Regions from separate parts of the Bacteroides sp. OM05-10AA genome, predicted to be linked through region 1. Evidence: riboswitches for the same ligand, from Rfam matches in the RefSeq annotation. Region 1 holds a riboswitch; each other region holds the start of a gene.
The links. A riboswitch is a leader RNA that binds a small molecule or an ion and turns the genes downstream of it on or off. The one in region 1 is predicted to bind cobalamin.
Positions count from the first base shown of each region.

Region 2: another riboswitch for cobalamin. It lies ahead of DXB58_RS12345 (TonB-dependent receptor); the one in region 1 lies ahead of DXB58_RS12930 (anaerobic ribonucleoside triphosphate reductase).
Region 3: another riboswitch for cobalamin. It lies ahead of DXB58_RS12295 (TonB-dependent receptor); the one in region 1 lies ahead of DXB58_RS12930 (anaerobic ribonucleoside triphosphate reductase).

Region 1 is NZ_QSUR01000014.1:109,122-113,416, reverse strand. It holds gene DXB58_RS12930 (anaerobic ribonucleoside triphosphate reductase) at 1-1,875, opposite strand, end outside; cobalamin riboswitch at 1,918-2,107, opposite strand; gene DXB58_RS12925 (HU family DNA-binding protein) at 2,869-3,381, opposite strand; gene DXB58_RS12920 (DUF4248 domain-containing protein) at 3,632-3,883, shown strand; gene DXB58_RS12915 (hypothetical protein) at 4,098-4,295, opposite strand, start outside.
Region 2 is NZ_QSUR01000013.1:124,293-128,587, reverse strand. It holds gene DXB58_RS12350 (DUF5074 domain-containing protein) at 1-643, opposite strand, end outside; gene DXB58_RS12345 (TonB-dependent receptor) at 640-2,703, opposite strand; cobalamin riboswitch at 2,840-3,058, opposite strand; gene DXB58_RS12340 (putative transporter) at 3,191-4,295, opposite strand, start outside.
Region 3 is NZ_QSUR01000013.1:110,672-114,966, forward strand. It holds gene DXB58_RS12295 (TonB-dependent receptor) at 1-1,866, opposite strand, end outside; cobalamin riboswitch at 1,923-2,118, opposite strand; gene cobM (precorrin-4 C(11)-methyltransferase) at 2,250-4,079, shown strand; gene cbiD (cobalt-precorrin-5B (C(1))-methyltransferase CbiD) at 4,076-4,295, shown strand, end outside.

The sequences.
Region 1 (4,295 bases):
CACTTTATTCATTTCCATCACAGCTTCATACAGTGTGTCCCATGCTTTCTGGTTGTGTCCGTGACCTTGTCCGTAGAGAGCCACCATCGCATTGTGTCCGCCGATAAATCCGATACCCAGCGTGCCGCTGCGCAATGCATCCCCCACCTGCTCGTTCGGGTTCAGCTCACCGCCGCCTTTCCACACATTATTTCCCATCATGAACGGGAACTGACGTGCCAGGGCCGTACGCTGATACTGATAACGTTCATAAAGCTGATCGGCTACAAGAACCGACATAGTATGTACGGATTCGATGAAAATTTCTTTTGCCTTCTGTTCAATGGCATCCTTGTTGCGTTCATCCTCTATCAGGTTTTCCGCCTTGATACGGGCTTCAATCGCCAGTCTCGGCATATTCAGCGTAGTGAATGAAAGATTGCCACGACCTAAAGAAGATTTTTCTCCTGCCACATTTTCAAATACACGGGTACGGCAACCCATCGTCGCCAATTCGTAGACGTAACGTTTCGGATCGTCTGCTCTCCATTTCTCGTTCTGGTTGAAAGGTGCGTCGAGGAACATGAAGTTCGGGAACAATGCTTTCGCCGTAGTCTGGCAAGCCTTCAACAGCAAGTCGAAGTTGGGAGCCTCGTAATGGTCGGTCATTGCCTCTTCGATATTTTCCGCTTTCATTGCTTTCTCAAAGTCTTTCTCCGAGTAAGAAACTCCGTCTTTCACCTTGAAAATCTGAATCGGGAATACAGGTACTTCGCCTCTTGTGCCTAATCCTTCAATGGTAGCTTTCAGCAATTCTTCGATCACCATGCGACCTTCGGCAGAAGTGTCCGTACCGTAGTTGATGGAGCTGAATACCACCTGATTACCGCCGCGTGAATGCATTGTGTTCAGGTTGTGGATAAATCCTTCCATGGCCTGATGGGTATCTTTGCGAGTCTGCTGATAAGCTTTCTCAACGATACGGGCAAGGTGTTCCTTGTCTATAATGATTTGTAAAGCTATCAAAGCAATGCGCAATGTTTCGCGTTCGGCTTCGGTAGCCTTGATAGACGGAAGATATTCTTTAATCAATGTGCGTATGGATTTCTCATCGGCCTGATTTCCGTTTTCCATGGCGACATAGAAATTGATGAATGATGCCAGATGCTTGCGGAAAGATTTGGCCACACCTTTTGCCATGAAGAAATCGAAAGCAGGAATTGCCTGTCCGCCATGCTGCTCATTCTGGTTGGTCTGGAAGATAATGGTAGCCAGAGTAGCATAACTCTGGATGCTTTGCGGGGTACGAATACTACCGTTCTTTGTGCGGAAACCACGTTCAAAGAGGTCGTCCATATCATATTGGATACAGGTTGTCGTCTTTGTCGGATAATAATCCAAGTCGTGAATGTGAATATCTCCCAACTGGTGTGCTTCGGCAAAACGTTTCGGCAACAGGTATTTATACGTATAATCTTTGGTTACTTCGGAAGCAAACGTCATCATCTGTCCGGCAGGCGTGTGACTGCTCATGTTGGCATTGCTCAAGTTGACATCGTTCTTGTCGATAGCAACGATGCCGTCCATCACTTGCTTCATCTGGGTTTTCTTATCGCGCTCCGTATTCCGCCATTCGCGATAAATAATGTATTTCTTCGCTACTTCCGGGCGTACTTTCATCAACGACTTTTCTACTAAATCCTGAATCTCTTCTACGGTAATAGTAGGAGTAGTAAACTGACTGATTACGTTCATAGTGATGTCAGCCACCAACTGCTGCTCATCCTGAAAACCGGTTGCACTGAATGCCTTACTGATTGCATTCTTGATCTTACTGATAGAGAAATCTTCTCTTTTACCATCACGTTTGATGATACAAATTTCCGCGTAGTTCATAACTTTAACTCCCGAAAGCTTATTAAATTGAAAATTAAAAATTGAAAATTAAAAAATTCCGGCAGGTCTTCTGACTTATCCCTCCCTCGCAACACCTTCCCACACCGCCATCGATGCAGTGGCCTATTGTGCGGATTCTTCGAGAATTACAGCAGCGGGTACTGTCGCCGATTTACACAGCGTTCCCTCATTGACTAAACCTCTTTTTAGCTCCGAAACCGGATACAAAGATAGAAGATTATCTAATAGTTTGGTTAGCTTTTAACATTAAATTTCGGGAAACTTTTCTTTCTCGCTGATACAGAAAGTTTTCCAAAACGGAAAACTTTTTTCTGATTTTAACGCAAAAAGTTTTCTGTTTTCATTCATCCTTTTTCCAGAAAACAGACATCTCACAGGGTGTATATCCCCTATTGCAGCTACAAAAGTGGGAAATTATTTTCTTTTGTTCTATACAAAATCAAAGAAATATTTCTGCCTTTTAAAAATTACTACTGATTTTTTCTTTTTCATCCTATTTCCGAAAAAGGATTTTCGGAATGCGAAAAAAGAAAAGCTACCTCGAATGAACGAGGCAACTTTTCACATCTTCCGTACCTTAATGTCTACTTTATGATTGCTACACGTTTTTACCTGTTACGCGAGCTACGTGCGGGCGACACGTCTTATTATGTTTACACGATTCGGTTTCATACCTTTTTCAGATACACTAACTCTTCTCTACCTGGCTAATCCTTTTCTGTCTTACCATTTCTCCGATGGCGGAAACGCAGAACTGCTTCAAGAATATCCAGCAACTTTTCCAATAATAATCTCATCCGTTTTCTTTTAAAGGTTAATAATCCGTTTTAAATACCTGTCACTAATTAATCACTATCTTTTTTTCAGGCACGGATTACACAGATTAACACGGCTACTTTGCAGCAATAACAACACTAAAGACCGCGAAATCCGTGTAATCCCGTGCCTAAATTATGGTATAAACCAATTCGGTTAAGCGGCCGGGTCCGGGGCTTCGCCTCCTCCGCCACCGGGTTCGTTGCCGTCATCCGGGTCCTTGTCAATGACATCGTCGGCAACAAACGAACCCGCTACATCCTTGATGTGCACAAACTCCACTCCGGTGGTCAATGCGCGGGTAGCACTTCCGTTAGCGGCACGGGTATATTCAGGGGTAAACTGACAACGCAATGAAGTGATCTGCGAACTGCTGACCTTACTCTCCAACTCCACTCCTTTTCCTCCTGCTTTGGCAATCATTGTAAATGTTCCCAAGCCTTCGAGGCGCACCGTGCGACTGTTGAGCAACTGTTCACGCATCACCGACATCAGGTTACGAATCACGTTATGAACATCACCTGCCGTCAGCGAGGCTTTTTCTGCAATCAATTCCGCCATTTTCTGCGTATTGACCATTTTCCCGAATTTCACCAGACGGGGATAATAAAGTTTCTGTCCTTCCTTGTTGGCAAGTGTTGCCTGATAAGGTTTGTAAATTAATGGCATACTATTTTCCTTTCTTTTTTGATTGATGAATAAATAACTACTGTTTGTAACCGATTACGAAGACAAAAGTACACGAAGAGAAAAAAGCAGGGAAACACGATGTTACAACCCGTCGCAAGAGAGAACAGACAAACACAATTTGATACGATTCATGCCTGCAAAGGCTTCTGTACAAAACAGAACCAACCGGTATAAAAAGGCGTACCTTTGTATGAGTTCAGACAAAATAAACCTCTAAAAAACAGTCAATATGAAAACAGAAACAACTCCAAAAACAGAAACAGAGAACCGTACCCGCATACAATCCTATAGCAAAAGCCAGTTGGCCGGGCTTTACCTGCCTCACATACAGTCCGCCTCGGCACGACGTACCCTCCGTAGTTGGATTGCCAAGAATACCGCACTGCAAGCCGCACTCGCCCAAACCGGATATAGTGAAAAAGCCATCTTGCTCACTCCGGCACAAGTAGGGCTATTCTTCAAGTTTTTAGGAGAGCCTTGAAACGGCTCTTTTATAAGGAATATCATTCGGACAAAGACAAAACACGCCAAAAACAAGCCAAAAACGAACCAAAGACAAACAAGGCAAAACCAAACAAAGCGGACATTTCATCACAGATCACGCGAATCAAATTATAACTTACTAATTGCTGTTATAAAGAATCCAAGATAATCTGTAGCGAAATGTCCGCCCATTATATAAGAAAAGGATTATATCATTCCGGAGTACCTTCTCCCGACGGCTTCATCAAATCGGCTGTAACCTCCGCTTTAAAACGGACACCGTCGTGAAGCCGCAGATTCAATTTGACAGTAACATTCTTATCATTGTTACGCTTCACATAAAACGTTCCTGTCACCCTTTTATATTGGGAATAATAATAAAACGGATCTTCATAGATAAAGACATACTG
Region 2 (4,295 bases), on a different contig from region 1:
TGAATGTGTTCAAGTCGATGACGGATACCGTACGGTCATAATTAGGTACGCGATATCCGCCGGAGTTGGCTACATAGAGTTTGTTGCCCACAATCACCATTTCTTCCGGCTGGTAGCCGACCACACAGGTATCCTTGACAGTCAGTGTGGTAGTGTCAACACGTGCTACATACCCCAGTCTGGCGTTAGGATCTATTTTGACAGGGCCTGCATACGAACTGACGTATGCATATTTATCTTTAAAGACGATATAACGGCAATTAGGTATGGAAATTTGCGTGATGTGTTTTGCTGTTTCTACATTCATCACTTCTACGAAATGAGAACAGTTGATGATGGCATATAACTTATTTCCATAGATTTGGATATCATTTCCCACATCCCCCAATTCTTGTACGACTCCCGGGTTCCGTTCCGCATAGATATTCTTATGATAGATACCGGTTTCGTAATCAAAGTAATCAAGGGTAGCCTTGTTGCTTCCCATATTTCCTTCATTGAGTAGAAAGAAACCTTTGACAGAGGTACCGCTTACTCCGGGGGTAACTTGGTTGGGAGTTGACGGAATAATGCGTTCATCTTCGCGACAAGAAGTCGACAGAAGAACAAAACAGATAATGATGGATAGAACAGATATTCTCATAACATGACGTTTAATTTGATTTTAAAACTTGTACCGGGCATAGGATAGCATTGCACTACATCATATTGCTGATTGAAGATATTATTAATTTCTGCCGTTACACGTATTCCCGTTTTCCCCCATTGAAAAGTTTTAGATAGGGAAAAATCGTGGGTATACCAGGGCTGTGCGTAGTTCTCCGGGATATTGGCGACTGCTTCATAACGTTCACCTGTATAAATGAAACTATAGTTACAGGACCATGTTTGGTAACTTCCATTGAGGATGATGGAACCTCCATGCCAAGGTATATAAGGAATCTGGCCTCCATACCATTCACTGGTAGGATCGGTAAAATCCTGTGCCTTTTGATAGGTGTAATTGAAGAGAGTGCTAAGTTCCACCTTTCCGAAGCCCCATTCTCCTCGTATGGCTGCGTCTAATCCCCGAATTTCCACATGTCCGAGATTAATCATAGTCCAACGGAACTGGTTGGAGGTAGGCATGGCAATGATTTTATCATCTACTTCATTATAGTAACCATCTATTTGTAAGTCCAGGCTTTTCAGCCAATGGTTATTCCAGGTGTGAGAGAAAGTGATACCCACATCGTATTGAGTGGTATATTCTGGTTTTAAGTCCTTATTGCCTATAAAAGTATAATACAAATCATTGAGAGTCGGCATGCGAAAGACTTTCTTATAAAAGGCCCGTACATTCAGAGGGAGCTTGGTCAATGGTTGCCAGGTGGCTATGACAGACGGAGTGTATTTGTTTTTGGTGCCTGCATTGGCTCCTTTGGTACGTGTATTGTCGTCGACATGAGTATATAACAGGCTCGCCTGCAACATGAGGCGGTTGAAGTCAAAGGACGTGGCAGCAGAAGTCAGGATTGTATTACGGGTTGGATAGACAAAATCTATGAGATCGGCCCGTAATGTATTCCATTGAAAATCGTTGGATAATGACATACTCCACCAGGGATAGATGGTGAATAAATGGGCGGCCGAAGCATAGATTTCTTGCTGTCGGTAGTGATTGTCTACATACATGGTGGTGACATCCAGTCTGGGATCGGATAAATAGTGGAGATAGTCATAAGCATATTTTCCGTTGGCTAGCAGACTGTACCAAGGCTTAAAATAGTTTTGAAAAGATCCTTGCACAAACAGATTGGTATCCCATTGCCGGTCCTGATGGCGAAACTTACCCGGTTCTTCTCTTACCGCAGCTCCGGGGTATCCCCGTTCCGAGTTGTATAGGTATGCTTTGGCTTTCCATTCTCCTTTGGGGACTTTTCCGAAGAATGCATTCTCCAAACGTAACATTCTTACGTCTCCATTTTGACGAACAGCTGTTGTGTCGTAACCATCTTTCTTGGCGTATGTGAATTTATATCGTCCTGATGTATACATATACTCCGTACTGATGGAACTGCTTATTCGTTCGTTGAAACGGTGTTCCCAAAGTAGTGACGGATTGATGGTGGAGAATGAACCGCCTTTCACCCCGATGTTCAGATTGTTTTTCTTTTCCCCTTTGAATATGGGCTTTCGTGTCTGCATATATATGGCACTTGCGGAACTATAATCTTTGGCAGGTTGGAAGATGGCACTTTTTTGACCATTATACAGTGAAATGACTTCCATATTATCTAATGAAAACCGGCCTAGATCGACGACTCCATTTTGCGCATTTCCTAATTCAATACCATCATAAAATACTCCGACATGATGACTGCCCATACTTCGTATATTGACGGTTTTTAGTCCTCCAATACCTCCGTAATCTTTTATCTGTACTCCGGAAAAGTAGCGCAAAGCATCAGCAACGGAGTAAACATTGAGCTTCTCCAGTTCTTTGCCGGACAGAATCTGTACAGGAGACATCTTTTTTTGCATCCGGTTGCTGTAGATAGTAACTTCTTTGAGTTTGAGAAGTGTATCAGACAGAGAAGTCTGATGCCGAACCCTGGACTGGGAAATGGCCGGTAATGTGGTAAATAAAGATAGAATCAAACATAATATCCACCGTAAATGGATACAATGCTTATGGTATGAATGGACTTGAATAGAAAGCATGTCTTTTATTTTATAGGTATAAAAAATCCGTTTGTTCAGATCTGAATTCAATCTACACAAACGGACATATAGCTATTATACCAAATAAAAGATAATTGCTTATTTTCTATTTGACTACTACCCGAAATCCCGCAGGTGTAAATCAGAGCATCAAGGCAGGTCTTCTGACTCATCCCATTTTGCAACGCCTTCCCAGATAAACTATCCAGTGACTTTCGTGTTGCAATTTTGCTCTCTGATTACAAGGAGCGGAGATTTACAGCAGCAGGTTCTGTTGCCGGTTTACACGGCATTCCCTTTTCATTCCTTAACAACGTGAAAGTTGTTCAAGGAAACCTTAACGGCACAAAGTTAGAAAGTTTTTATTAATTAGTTTGTTTTATTCTAAAAAAATATCCCACTGACCAATAACAAATATTCCGGCATCTGATTCTGTTTTCCCCATTTGTTAATAATCAATTGGATGGAAAAAGGATATATTAATATGTTATCCCAACGACAGAATCAATATTTGTGCCGTCAATACTCGCAGAAACATGGTGAGCGGATATACCGTAGCGTAACCAACGGCAGGTGCATCACAGGAGGTCAGGTCATTGGAGTAAGCCAATGCCGGCGGATTGGTAGTAGAACCAGCCAGAACCCCGATAAGCGTGAAATAATTCAGCTTGCAATAATACCGTCCTATCAATCCTGTAATCAGAAGTGGCAGGATGGTTATAATGACTCCGTAGCCTACCCATACATATCCTCCGCCATGAATGACTGTGTCTACAAAGCCTTCGCCTGCTCCCAAACCTACGCAGGCGAGGAAGATGGAAATACCGATTTCACGAAGCATCAGGTTGGCACTCATGGTGGTATAAGTAATCAGCTTGTATTTCGGACCGAAACGGCTAATCAGGATAGAAACGATGAGCGGACCGCCTGCCAATCCTAGTTTCACAGGTTGTGGAATTCCGGGAAATGCGAAAGGAAGACTTCCCAGAATACATCCTAAAGCGATACCTATAAAGATAGGAATCAGGTTCGGATGATTTAAGCGTTTCATGGAGTTGCCAAGTACTTTCTCTGCATGGGCAACAGCCAGTTCGGAACCTACAATGGTGACACGGTCTCCCATTTGTAACTGTAATTGTGGAGAGGCTACCAAGTCTACTCCCGAACGATTGACGCGGGTGATGTTTGCTCCGAAGTTATTTCTGATTTTGAGTTGTGAAAGCGTTTTCCCGTTCAATTCCGGTTTAGTAATCAGGATACGGCGTGAAATGAGCTCTTTGTTCAGTTGTTCCCATTCCATTTTGATTTCCTTTCCGAAGAATACAGTGATTGCTTCCACGTCAATCGGGGTAGAGATCACTAATATGATATCCCCTACATGTAGGGTTGTCTCGGAATTAACCAATTCGGTTTCTCCACCTTCGCGGTGTTTGATGCGGGAAATGACAAATTTACGGTTCAGTAACGGGCGGAGTTCTTTAATCTTGATACCGTTTACCGATTCGTTTCTCACCTCGATGGAGATAGGGCGTACAGTAAGTTCCTGAAGATGTCCCAGACCGACTTCTGCATCTTTTTCTTCTTGAGCAGTA
Region 3 (4,295 bases), on a different contig from region 1:
ACTTTTGTCAATCGGTTTGTCCGTTATCAGATTTCTTGCATCCAACAGCGTATAGCCGGCTCCCAGATTGAATCCAAGTCCCAGGTAAGCATTTGCATTTACATTCACCCCTTTGATTCTCACTTTATCGATGTTGTCACGCTGGCGCACTTCATCATAATCACCATATTGTGCAGCTTCTTCATCGCTCAAAGTACGGTAATTAATCATATCCGTCACATTATTGACAAAAGCCGTTGCTGATACAGAAAAACGGGAATGAGTATATTCCAGATTCAATGAGAAATTCTTGCTTTCTTCCGGTTTCAGTTCCAGATTTCCGATAGTATAGCGATTGGTAGTCTTTGCCAGATCCGTAGCGTAAATTTCAGAAAGAGTAGGCGTGCGGAAACCTGTTGCAAAAGACAATCGACCACGGAAACCACCCTCCCTATACATAATAGAAGCTGTCGGAGTGAAGTGATCCTCAAATGTTTCATTATAAATGTAACGCAATCCCACTACTGCTTGCAGAGATTCGGCAATCGTCCACTCATCCTGTGCATATAAAGCCATGGTGTAGAGCGTCTTATTAGAGATATTGTCCGATTCACTTTCCAGCTTTTCATCCAGATATTCCAATCCGGCAGACAGTTTGTTCTTGCTGTTCACCTTGATAATACTCTTCACATTTCCCCGGTAAAAATATTGTTTCTTACGGGTTTCCTTATCTCCAATCTTAAAGTCACCGCTTTCCTGAATATAGTCATAAGCCGATTTGTAATTGTCCGAATAGAAATCGGCATCGATATATGCTTTCTTATTCACAATATACTTCATACCGAAACCATACGTATAATTCTCATGATACATATTATATTTATATTCCGTTACCGGACGGTCATTCAGGAAATTATAGTACGAACCCTGTGCATACAGCGTTGTCTTATGATTCAGAGAATAAGAGAAACTCTGGTTGACCGTATTCGAATGATAACCGGTGAAAGCCTGTTTATCGGTAGGATCCAGTTTCACTTCCCCTTTTTTATTCACCGTTTCGGTCATCGGATGAAGTTTCCAGCCATCCGACTGTTGGCGTTGGTAAGAAGTATACGATGAAAGTTTGCCAACATTCAAATCCAGATTCACAGCTTCCGAAAAACGTCCGTGGTCACTCACCTTGGTAGTACTCGATGCGTCAATCTTGTTTTTGCTATCATCCGTGATGATATTAATAACTCCACCAATGGCGTCACTACCATACAGCGCAGATGCCGAACCGTTCAGTATTTCAATTCGTTTCACGTTTGCCATGTTGATGCGCATCAACGCATCATCGCCAATCAGTTTCCGTCCGTTCACTAATACAAGGATATAATCGCTATTCAAGCCATTAAGCACCATTTCCGTTCCCATACCGCTGGTAGAGAAAGAAAAGTTAGAAGTGAGTTTGGTAAGAGCCTCCTCAAGATTCGTAACATTGGCCTCCTTGATATCTTTGGCAGTCAATACATTTACCGGGATGGGACTATCCACCATCCGGCGATGTGTTCCGGTTCCGGTCACTACCACCTGGTTTAAATTGTTATGACTTTCCGTCATGCGTATCACGACGTCATTTACACTCTTTGAAGTGGAATACCGTTGCGGTTCATAATTGAGATGTGATACTTGCAGGGTTTGTTTGCCATCAGGCAATCCCTTGATTATAAACTCTCCTTTTGCATTCGTAGTTCCCCCCTGCAGACTATGGTCCACCCGAATATTCGCTCCGACAACAGGCTCTCCGGTTTCAGAATTCAACACACGCCCCTTGATTGTAACCTGAGCGGACACAACACAACATACACCGACCAACATGGTGGTCAAAATAAGTTTTTTCAACATTTTGTGATTATGCTTAAATTTCTATAGTTTATGTTCTTAGCCCCGAGAACAAGTTAACTATTGTTTCTTCCTTAGGCAGGTTTCCTGACTTCATCCTGAAAGTTCGCCTTCCCGTGCATCCGGCACAGTGGCAGTAGTAAAACTTTCAATAGATGGATGTTACAGTAGCGGGCACTGCTCCGGATTCACACCGGATTCCCTTTTATGTTCAATCGGACGATTGAAAACATCACCTAAAGTGCCGCAAAATTACTACATTTAATTTGTATCTCATAACATATCTAAAAATATTTTTAGTAACACGAAATTTACACTACCTCTCAAGGAAAGAAACTGATTATTATTGTACTTTTGCAACATTACCCCAATTAATTATTTTCAGGATGGAAAAGAGCGTTCAGACAGCAATTATTTTAATCTCCGAGTCAAGTCTGCCCATAGCCAGGAATATAAGCAGAGAGTTAGCAGAATCCGCCATATACCTCAAAGGAGAAGCAGAGGGATGCGAAACAATCACCTCGTACAGCGGGTTTATGAAAGAACATTTTTCCGATTTTAAAGCAATCGTTTTTATCGGTGCACTCGGCATCTGTGTGAGAAGTATTGCTTCCTGCATCCGGAACAAATATGCCGATCCGGCAGTGATTAACGTTGACAGTACCGGACGTTTCGTTATCTCCGTACTGTCCGGACATATCGGAGGCGGCAATGAACTGACACGAATCGTTGCGGGAATCACCGGAGGGGAAGCCATCGTCACCACCCAAAGTGATAATCAACAGTTGTGGGCGCTGGATACGTTTACCTCCCGTTACGGATGGAAAACTTCGGCAACACCGGCTTCCATGAATCAGGCTATTTTTCAGTTTGTGAATAAACACAAGACAGCCCTGCTGCTTAGTGTCAAGGATAAAGGGACGGACGAACTTGAACAGAGCCGTCCGGAACATACAGATATCTATTATAGATTGGAAGAAATACCGCTGGCGGAATACCAATTGCTCATCACTGTTGGTCCGTGGGAATATGACACTCCTATCCCGACACTGCAGTTCTATCCACCCGTGCTTCATATCGGGGTAGGCTGCAAAAAAGAATGTTCTCCACAAGGAGTCTGCATTTATATGAAAGATGAATTATTGCGACACCATCTTTCTCCACTTGCAGTGAAAAGCATTTCAACGATTGAACTGAAAAAAGACGAACCGTTGATTGCAGAATTACATACGCAGTTCTCAAACAGTGAACTACATATTTATAAAGCCGAAGAACTGGCAGATATCAGCGTTCCGAATCCCTCCGAAAAAGTGAAAGAAGTGACAGGCGTTGATGGGGTGGCCGAAAGTTCTGCTATCCGTGCCTCCGATTACGGCAGATTGCTGATGGAAAAGCAAAAAGGAATACTATCCGAAGGAAATAATTTCACCTTTGCCATAGCACTTTCTGCTGATAGTGACCGCAACAACGGGCATATCGAGATTGTGGGGGCCGGTCCGGGCGACCCGGAATTAATTTCTGTAAGAGGCAAGAGAATGCTGGAAAAGGCAGACCTCATTCTTTATGCCGGCAGTCTGGTGCCACGCGAACTGACGTATTACGCCAAACCGGGCGCTACCGTTAGAAGTTCGGCAGACATGACATTGGAGGAACAATTCACCCTCATGAAGTCTTTCTATGACAAGGGATTGTTTGTGGTACGTCTCCACACAGGTGACCCGTGTATTTACGGAGCTATTGCCGAACAAATGGCATTCTTCGACCAATACGGAATGAGGTATCACATCACTCCCGGCATTTCTTCTTTTCAGGCCGCAGCAGCAGCCCTCAAATCACAGTTCACCATTCCTGAAGAAGTGCAAAGCATTATACTCACACGTGGAGAGGGTCGGACACCGATGCCCGAGAAAGAAAAACTTCATTTGCTGGCGCGCTCGCAAAGCACGATGTGCATCTATCTAAGTGCTGCTATTGTGGAGCAGGTACAGGAAGAACTCTTGCAAGCCTACTCTCCCGAAACGCCCGTAGCTGCCTGCTACAAACTCACTTGGAAAGAAGAAAAGATATATCGCGGCAAGCTGAAAGATCTTGCTCAAATTGTCCGTGACAACCATCTGACTCTTACTACCCTGCTTGTAGTCGGTAATGCCATCGACCACCGGGAGGGATTATCCAGACTATATGCTGATGAATTCAAACATCTTTTCCGCCCATGATACTGATTTTCGGAGGAACGACGGAGGGACGCACTGCCGCTGAAACCCTCGATGAAGCAGGACAACCCTTTTATTATTCCACACGTGGCACCCTTCAGGAAGTCACGTGCAGAAATATGACGCGACTGACCGGCAACATGGATTCAGAAAAAATCATTTCTTTCTGCCGTGAACACGACATCCGATTAATAATAGATGCCGCCCATCCATTTGCGC